DNA from 2 places in the Crystallibacter crystallopoietes genome. Region 1 is predicted to be linked to the other one. Evidence: riboswitches for the same ligand, from Rfam matches in the RefSeq annotation. Region 1 holds a riboswitch; the other holds the start of a gene.
What was found. Region 1 has a riboswitch for cyclic di-AMP ahead of AC20117_RS20940 (M23 family metallopeptidase). Riboswitches for the same ligand answer to the same signal wherever they lie in the genome.

Region 1 (4,413 bases):
AGCCATTATTCGTTGTGTTCATTTCTCGACTCGGTCAGGTCCCATAGATGGCGACGAGGTTAGCGAAATCGATAGCGTCCGGAACCGGGTTCGTGTTGTCACCGGTGACGGAGTTCATCACGTCCGAGCGCTCAAGGCGGTGGTCCAGGCCGAGGGTGTGCCCCATTTCGTGGACGATGGTGGCCAGCGCACCGTTGTCACTAGCCCTGTCCAATGGCTGGGTGTACAGCGTGATGGTTGCGCTTTCCATGTAGGCCCCGTTGTCGTCCCATCGCATTTCTCCGTCCGTACCACGTGAACGGCTTCCGTCTTCCACGATGGCCACACAGTTCGCGCCGCCGGTGCAGGACCGGGCTGTCACGGCCTCAATGCACGGACTCTCGGACCAGATCGTTGCGGCCTCGGTTACCAGCCGGGTATACCGCTCGGAAAGCCGGCCGGTTTCGAACTCCACCACAAGCTCCCCTCCCGTCGGCTTCTGCCATGGTTTAACCGGTGAATCCTCCGGATCGACATCCCGCACTTCAGCACCCGCCGAGGCCACGCATTCCGCCGGACTGTCCCCGAGGGTTTCGCGCAAGCTGTCGTCGCGGTCCGGAACAAAGTTCCCAACAGTGTCTTGTGCGGGTCCATCGTCCGGATCCCCTTGGCTGGGGGAGGACACACAGGCAGTTAGGAACAAGCCCAGCCCCAACACCAAGGCAGGCAATCTCCTCGCGAATGTGGAGCTGCGGGTCCGCTGGGACATCGGATGCGGGGTACCCCTGCTGCTGGTTCCGGTCATCATCATGGCTCCCTTGGAGGGTGTGCGCTAGCCTGAACCCCCACCCTACGAAAAGAGCCTATGTTTTTGCTGTGTCCTTCTGGTCAAAAGGGTTGTCTTGTGCCGGTCCAAGCCGGGCTGGCACCCGTTCGGACACAACCGGCTCAACGCCTATTGGCCGCGGGCTCGTGGACCCGGAATCCCGGTCAGAGGAAGTGGCGTACCGGCTTCGCCCTGGCCGTCTCGATCTGCAAGGACGGCAGCAAGGCCGGTCATTCGCTTGCCATCCCCGCTGCTATCCTGCGGGCTCAGGTGCGATCCCCGCGCAAGCTGTTCAGCTACTCCCACTTAGAGTATGACCAGCGAGTTCGAGTCGCGACGGTTTTGGATGGGGCGAAGGGCGCACCATCTGAAGATCCGGTTCTTGAAGCGCAAAAACCTGCCAGCAGGCTTTGATCTTATACCCTAGCAGGGTATAAGATTGAGTGTCTATGGATAGGAGACGCCATGAGTGAGCAGACTGTTATCGACGAGCGAATCGATCACGGATACACCTCGGACAAGGATGCGTACCTGCGCAGGCTGAAGCGTATTGAGGGCCAGGTCAGGGGGATCGCCCGCATGGTGGAAGAGGATAAGTACTGCATCGACGTACTGACCCAGGTCTCCGCCATCAACAAGGCCCTGCATGCCGTGAGTCTGGGCTTGCTCGAAGACCACATTGCCCATTGTGTAGTCGGGGCCGCGAACGAATCCAGGGAGACAGGCAATCCGCAGGCTGTCCAGGAGAAAGTTGCCGAGGCTTCCGCGGCTATCGGAAGGCTGCTGCGCTAGGCGCCGGCAACTGTTGAAGCCATCACGATCCAGAAAGAAGAACCTCATGGAAACACGAGTCGGCATTTCAGGCATGACCTGCAACCACTGCATCGCCTCAGTTACTGAAGAACTGATGGAACTCGACGGTGTCGAAATCGTCACCATTGACCTCAACAAGGACGGCATCTCCACCGCTTCCATCACCTCCGGGATGGCCCTGGACCCGGACAAGATCAGCGATGCCGTCACCGAGGCCGGCTACCAGGTCGTATCCAACAACGCCTGAACGGCTGACATAAGCCTGGGACCTCTCCCTGGTGAGCGCGCTGATCCAGAGGGGCGGCCGGCGAGCTTCGACGTGCCTGTTCCGGGCTTCGCCTGCAAACACCTCTCGGATTTCGGTGCCGCCCCGGGGGCGGCAGTACTCGTGACCTCCCGGACCCCGCTATGGCAGCCCCGTCCTTCTTCGTCGTCGCGAACCCGTTTCCGCAGTGCACGTTCCCACGCAGGAAAGCTCCGCCGTTGGCGGGTCGGGGAAGACGCCGATGCCGCCCTGCGGCGGCAAGTCACGGAATTGTAACGTCAACCTTTTTTATTGTAGATTGGAGGCCGCGCATACCCATCGCGGGTATGGCCCTGGTCTGTCCGCCTAGCCCTGTCAGCAGACCAGTCCGTTCGAAATACCAGACAGGGGCGGAGGAACCACATCCGGTGCCTTGGGCACCTTGGGGTGAAGTCCGGTCAACTGCTTCCTTTTAACAAGGGGTGCTTACTGCCCGGGCCGAGTTGAACTCTCACTCGAATCCGACAGCTAACTTCGCAGGCGTACGGAGAGGACCCCTTGAGCAATCACACAGGTGAGCGCGGACGCAGGCGCGCCGTCGCTCCTTCAGCAAGCCCTGCACGAAACCGCAACCCCCAGGCCGGACGTCGGAGAGCGGAGCCGCAGCCCGCTTCAACCCTTCAGGGACTGACACGAAAAGTGGCTCTCGGAGCAGTGGCAACCGGTCTGGTAGCTGTCGTGGCATTGCCAGCGGCCCAGGCCGAGACGAGCCACAACCTTGAGGCCGAGACAGCTTCGAACGTACCGGCCAGCACGGCCGTGGCAGCGGCGGACGCTGTCCTTGACTTCAGCCGTTCCGAAATCTCCAGCAACGCAGCACCGGCAAAACCCGAGCCGGGCAGCGACCGAAAAGCCTCTGTTGCCTCTGCGGACGTAGCAGAACCGGAAGCGGCTAAGCCCCGCGCAAAGGAAGAACCGGCCGAAAAACCGGAAACGGAAGCACCGGACGAAACCGGACAGCCGGTCTCCGGACTGGCCGGGCCGTTGGCACAGATGAACATCAGCTCGCCGTTCGGTTACCGGACCAACCCGCTCACGGGCGCAGCAGGCGAGTTCCACAACGGCACCGACTTCTCCAGCGGCTGCGAAACCCCTGTTTTGGCATCAGCTGCCGGAACCGTCGTCGAGGCTTCCTCCAGCGCCGCCGGCTACGGAAACCGCGTGGTAGTCGACCACGGCGCCGGACTGAAGACAACGTACAACCACTTGGGCAGCATCGCTGTCCAGACGGGACAGGAAGTCGCCGCGGGTGAACGGGTTGCCGGTGTTGGGACGACCGGTAACTCAACGGGCTGCCATCTGCACTTTGAGGTGCTGGTGAACGGCGAAACGGTCGACCCTGCCGGCTGGTTGTAGGCGGTAGACGATCTGCGGGGCTGCACACTTCGGTGTGCAGCCCCGCTTTCGTGTGCCGTCCGCCGGGGATGAGGACGCCCATTGCCCGTGCACGGCTGTCACGCTGGCTTTGAACAGTGCCCGTTCCATACGTGGCGCAAGCGAGTAGGAAGGAACCGAAAACAGGTAGGAGGTACTCATGCGGGAGCTTACGAGGACTTCTAGTCTTTTCCTGTCGGTTACTCAGGGATTGCGGAGGTTGACCATCCCCGGTCCCTGTCAGCGAGCCGGTTCAACGGCCGTGATAAACGTCGATGGGAAGCATCATGGGTCTGAGCGAGGATCGCCGTGGTGACAGCGCCAACGAAAGCAGTGCGGGGCCGGGCTACGTGCGCACTCGGCCTAAACGCTCGCTGCAATGGATCACCGCGATGCTGCTGCTGGCGTTGCCAGCGGCCTTCCTCCTGTACGGCGGTCAGTTCCTGGCGTCCGGGGACAACAGCCGGGCTGCTGAGGGTATTGCCGGGCCTGGCCCTGGCGGTGCACCGACGGTCAGTCCGGAGCCCGTTCCCGGGAACCGGGCAGCGGCGGCCGCGATCGATGTGCCCGAGTACGAACCCGCAGAACCGATACCTGAGGTAGTCGGCCAAACCGTGGTTTCCCTGACCTTTGATGACGGGTTCGCCGGCCAGTATCGTGCTGCCGACATCGTATCCGAGGCAGGGCTCGATGGCACCTTTTATATCAACTCAGGCAATTTGGACAAACCCGGATACCTGACTCTAAAACAGGCCAAGGAGATGGCCCTCGACGGTCACGAGATCGGGGGGCACACGTTGTCCCACGCGGACGTCCGCGAGCTGTCGGCCGACGAGGCTGCCAGGCAGATCTGCGTCGACCGTCAAAACCTGGTGGAGTGGGGGTTTTCCGTGACGAACTTCGCTTTCCCTTTCGCGTCCCGAAATCAGCAGGTGGAGAACAGCGCCGGAGACTGCGGCTATAACAGCGCCCGAAGCCTCGGGGACATCCGGACCCGGTTCAGCTGCGAGGAGTGTCCGGCGGCAGAATCGCTGCGTCCGGCCAAACCTTACCGCCTGCAGGCACCAGAGGAAGTTGAAAGCAACTGGACACTTGCAGATATGCAGGAAGCCGTCAC
Region 2 (4,413 bases), 2.3 Mb from region 1:
CGTGTGAGAAGCACTCTTGTTTCGGGCTCGGCATCGATGAAGGCATCCATTTCCACGCGCAGCTCATCAGGACCAACGACGGCGATGCGCCCGGCCGCTCGAACGTTGTCCAAGGTGCGGCGCAGCAGCGATTGGCCGTTGTAGCGGAGCAGGGCCTTGGGCTCGCCGCCCAATCGCGAGGAACGGCCGCCAGCCAGGATGACGGCGTCGAATCCGGACAGGCTCATCAAGCCGCCGGGTTGGAGTCGAGGAATTCGCTCCATGCCGGAGCCGGGCGCTCCAGTTCACGGATGCGCCAGTGGCTGCCGCGGGGAGCGCGCGGGGTTATGCGCAAATGCCAGCCCATCTGCTTCAATGTCCGGTCCCCCTTGGCATTGTTGCAACGCAGGCAACAGGCGACGAGGTTTTCCCAACTGTCGATTCCGCCGCGCGAACGCGGCTTCACATGGTCAACGGTATTGGCCGTCTTCCCGCAGTACGCGCACTCGTAATTGTCCCGGCGCAGCACGCCCCGCCGTGTCACTGTCATGTCCTGAGGATAGGGAATCTTGATGTAACGGTTGAGCAGGATGACCGATGGCCTACCGAAGATGTCATTGGGCCCGACGACAGGCTCACCGTCCTCAGCGATGATGCTCGCCTTACCAGTGAGCACAAGAAGCAGCGCCCGGCGGAAGGTCACTACCGCCAGCGGTTCGTATCCAGCGTTCAGAACGAGTGTGCGCATGCACGTTCCTGTCCGTCCGGCCACGCCCGGGGCTGCGGGATCGGCTGCATCCCGGTCATGGTGATTCGACACTGACAAGAGTTAGAGTAAGCGGAATCACACCCGCTGCGCTAATTATTCGCCCATCGAAATTTCGCCGGAGTGCCCGCCGGCGTTGATGAAACGTTGTTTGCGGCCTTCCTCAGATGGGAACACCGCCGACTAAGAGCGCACTCTGTACCAACCCCTTTAACCACTACAGGGCCGCCCTCGCTGGAGGACGGCCCTGCAGATAAAAACGTTGATCCCGGTCTGATCCAGTTCCGCCATGAGCGGACCGGCGTTTGCAACTGGGGCCGCTGGCAGATGCCGGCAGGCCTCCGTACGGCGGAACGCCCGGGATGCGGTACTGCTATGACCTAGGAAACGTTTTCGGGTAGCGCGGTACCCGGTTAAAACTCTTAGCCGTTGGGGCGGATGAAGACCGGGCCCGAACCGATGTAGGCATCGGCCAGCGCGGTCGTGTAACCGGTCCAACCACCATGGATGGCCTGGCCGTTGCCCACGTAAATCGCGATGTGCGGCACACCGGCGCCGGCATCGTCGTAGTAGATCATGTCCCCCGGCTGCGGCGTCGAAACCTGGGTACCGTACGCCATGAACTGCGCCGGAGCCAGATCGCCCACGGAAATACCGGCCGAACGCAACGCGTTCTCCACCATCGCAGTGCAGTCCTGCGACACACCGATCTGGCCATAAGCCGACGCCACCAAAGCGGCACCAATACCGCTGGCAGCAACATCAGCCTTCGCCTCGGGCTTCGGCGCTTCCTCGGCCTTCTCAACCGGGGCAACAACCTGCTCGGCTTCCTCAACCACCGGAGCGACTTCCTCGGCCACAGCCTCAACCACAGGCTCCGGCTCTTCAACCACCGGAGCAGGCGTCGAAGTCACACCCGAACGCTCAAGATCCAGCTCAACAGCACCAGAAGCCTGCACAGCCTCAACCTGCACCCGCGACGGAGCCGCAGCAGCAGCCTGGACCGAAGCCTCACGCTCAATATTGGTCGCCTGCGCCGGAACGCCGACCGAAAGAACCAGACCGGACGCGGCAGCAATCACAGCAGCCTGGCGGCCCACGGAACCGGCATTCGAAGAAACAGCCTTGGAAATAGTCTCCAACGGGCTGGTACGGACGGGCACAGCACGGTGGCGGCCCAAAGCAGCAGTGTTCTTAGACACGAGTGATTACCTCTCCCAATGCCTGCGAGGTGAGCTGTCGGGTTCGGATGGGAGTCATCCGGCCATGGGAGCCCCGGCCTCAGCCAAGAACACCCACCACTTAACCCCAAGGGCCTCCTAAGAAGCCCGGAAGTTGGTTCCCCCGCCCCTGCCATGCGAAATCGTTGCGAACGGACCCCGGGAAGTGGCAGAGCTAGGCAATCCACCCGGAGGTGCCAAACCATGATTCGGATTTGGCACGAACAAGACGGTATACGATTTCCGGGGCTAAGTCACATTCAGATCACGGGCAATCCGCTTTGAATCCGCCAGACAGCGTCAGTCCAGCTCGGATCGTTTCATCAGACCCCGAAAATTCGCGGTTTTCTTCCACTTCTACGTGATTCAATTCACATTTTGCCGCCGTTACCTGAATGTGACGAAAAATGCGGGAAAAGCGGACGGAATACGGGAGTTGACCGAAATGGCAGGCATGGAAAGACCGATATAAAAATCAAGGAACGGGCCCGCATCCTGCACGAATGCGAACCCGTCCGCTTGAACATGTCGGCTGACTCAGCCGGCGGTGCTAATGCGTTTTAGCCGTTGGGGCGGATGAAGACCGGGCCCGAACCGATGTAGGCATCGGCCAGCGCGGTCGTGTAACCGGTCCAACCACCATGGATGGCCTGGCCGTTGCCCACGTAAATCGCGATGTGCGGCACACCGGCGCCGGCATCGTCGTAGTAGATCATGTCGCCCGGCTGCGGCGTCGAAACCTGGGTACCGTACGCCATGAACTGCGCCGGAGCCAGATCGCCCACGGAAATACCGGCCGAACGCAGCGCGTTCTCCACCATCGCAGTGCAGTCCTGCGACACACCGATCTGGCCATAAGCCGACGCCACCAAAGCGGCACCAATACCGCTGGCAGCAACATCAGCCTTCGCCTCGGGCTTCGGCGCTTCCTCGGCCTTCTCAACCGGGGCAACAACCTGCTCGGCTTCCTCAACCACCGGAGCGACTTCCTCGGCCACAGCCTCAACCACAGGCTCCGGCTCTTCAACCACCGGAGCAGGCGTCGAGGTCACACCCGAACGCTCAAGATCCAGCTCAACAGCACCAGAAGCCTGCACAGCCTCAACCTGCACCCGCGACGGAGCCGCAGCAGCAGCCTGGACCGAAGCCTCACGCTCAATATTGGTCGCCTGCGCCGGAACGCCGACCGAAAGAACCAGACCGGACGCGGCAGCAATCACAGCAGCCTGGCGGCCCACGGAACCGGCATTCGAAGAAACAGCCTTGGAAATAGTCTCCAACGGGCTGGTACGGACGGGCACAGCACGGTGGCGGCCCAAAGCAGCAGTGTTCTTAGACACGAGTGATTACCTCTCCCAATGCCTGCGAGGTGAGCTGTCGGGTTCGGATGGGAGTCATCCGGCCATGGGAGCCCCGGCCTCAGCCAAGAACACCCACCACTTAACCCCAAGGGCCTCCTAAGAAGCCCGGAAGTTGGTTCCCCCGCCCCTGCCATGCGAAATCGTTGCGAACGGACCCCGGGAAGTGGCAGAGCTAGGCAATCCACCCGGAGGTGCCAAACCATGATCCGGTCTTCGGCACGGGTTCGACACTATAACGTTTCATCTTCTAAGTCACATTCCGGTCACGGAATGGTGTGTCTTTGGTTACAGCCAACCCTTGGGGTCAACCATGTCGCCATTGACAACTACCTCAAAGTGGAGATGGCAGCCGGTGGAATTACCGGTCGTTCCGCTTTGAGCCAACAAATCCCCACGGCTGACAGCGTCGCCGACCTTGGCGCTAATGCTTGTCAGGTGGTTGTACGTGGTCTCCAGGCCGTTGCCGTGGTCCACTACGACGCGGTTGCCGTAGCCGCCAAACCAGCCGGCTTCCTTGACCGTGCCGCCAGCGGCCGAGTAGACCGGCGAGCCGCAGGCTGCGCCGTAGTCCTGGCCGGTGTGCATTTCACCGGCATATCCGGTTACCGGGTTAACTCGCATACCGAAGGGCGAGGTCATCTTCATGCTGTCCATTGCCATGGGCTGGGACAGCGTTCCTTCGCTGCTGACCGCCTTGGCATCGCCGCCGGATGCCACCATGACCTGTTCAAGTTTGGTGTCGGGATCGAAATTGCTCGTCAGGCCCGCGCGCTGGAAGTGCAGGTCTACTTCCGCTGCCGCTGTTACGGGCGCTGCGGCGACGGCAGCGACCTCGGCTGCTGCCGCGTCAACGGCGGGTTCGCCGGATGCAGAGGCACCTGCAGTGGTGGGCAGCAGGACAGTAAGCGCCATGCCGGATGCGGTTGCCACGATAGCGGCCTTGTGGCCGGCTCCTCGGACTACTGCGGTAACGGGCGACGGAGCAGCTTCGGCGCGTCGACGGCCGGTGCTTCCTGAACGCGGACGCGACCTACCTGCCGGGGCGGCCGAACGACGCCGTCCCGTGGCTCTTTGTTCTGACAAAAGT

Region 2: linked by a shared signal. The riboswitch ahead of AC20117_RS10785 (NlpC/P60 family protein) and the one ahead of AC20117_RS20940 (M23 family metallopeptidase) in region 1 are both predicted to bind cyclic di-AMP.

What each region holds. Positions count from the first base shown of each region.
Region 1 covers NZ_CP018863.1:4,551,640-4,556,052, reverse strand. Annotated here, with positions in the region: gene AC20117_RS20955 (matrixin family metalloprotease) at 35-664, opposite strand; gene AC20117_RS20950 (metal-sensitive transcriptional regulator) at 1,271-1,597, shown strand; gene AC20117_RS20945 (heavy-metal-associated domain-containing protein) at 1,644-1,865, shown strand; cyclic di-AMP (ydaO/yuaA leader) riboswitch at 2,251-2,419, shown strand; gene AC20117_RS20940 (M23 family metallopeptidase) at 2,562-3,278, shown strand; gene AC20117_RS20935 (polysaccharide deacetylase family protein) at 3,584-4,413, shown strand, end outside.
Region 2 covers NZ_CP018863.1:2,297,643-2,302,055, reverse strand. Annotated here, with positions in the region: gene mobA (molybdenum cofactor guanylyltransferase) at 1-227, opposite strand, end outside; gene AC20117_RS10790 (HNH endonuclease) at 227-727, opposite strand; gene AC20117_RS10785 (NlpC/P60 family protein) at 1,168-1,947, opposite strand; cyclic di-AMP (ydaO/yuaA leader) riboswitch at 1,953-2,121, opposite strand; gene AC20117_RS10780 (NlpC/P60 family protein) at 2,526-3,305, opposite strand; cyclic di-AMP (ydaO/yuaA leader) riboswitch at 3,311-3,479, opposite strand; gene AC20117_RS10775 (M23 family metallopeptidase) at 3,612-4,256, opposite strand.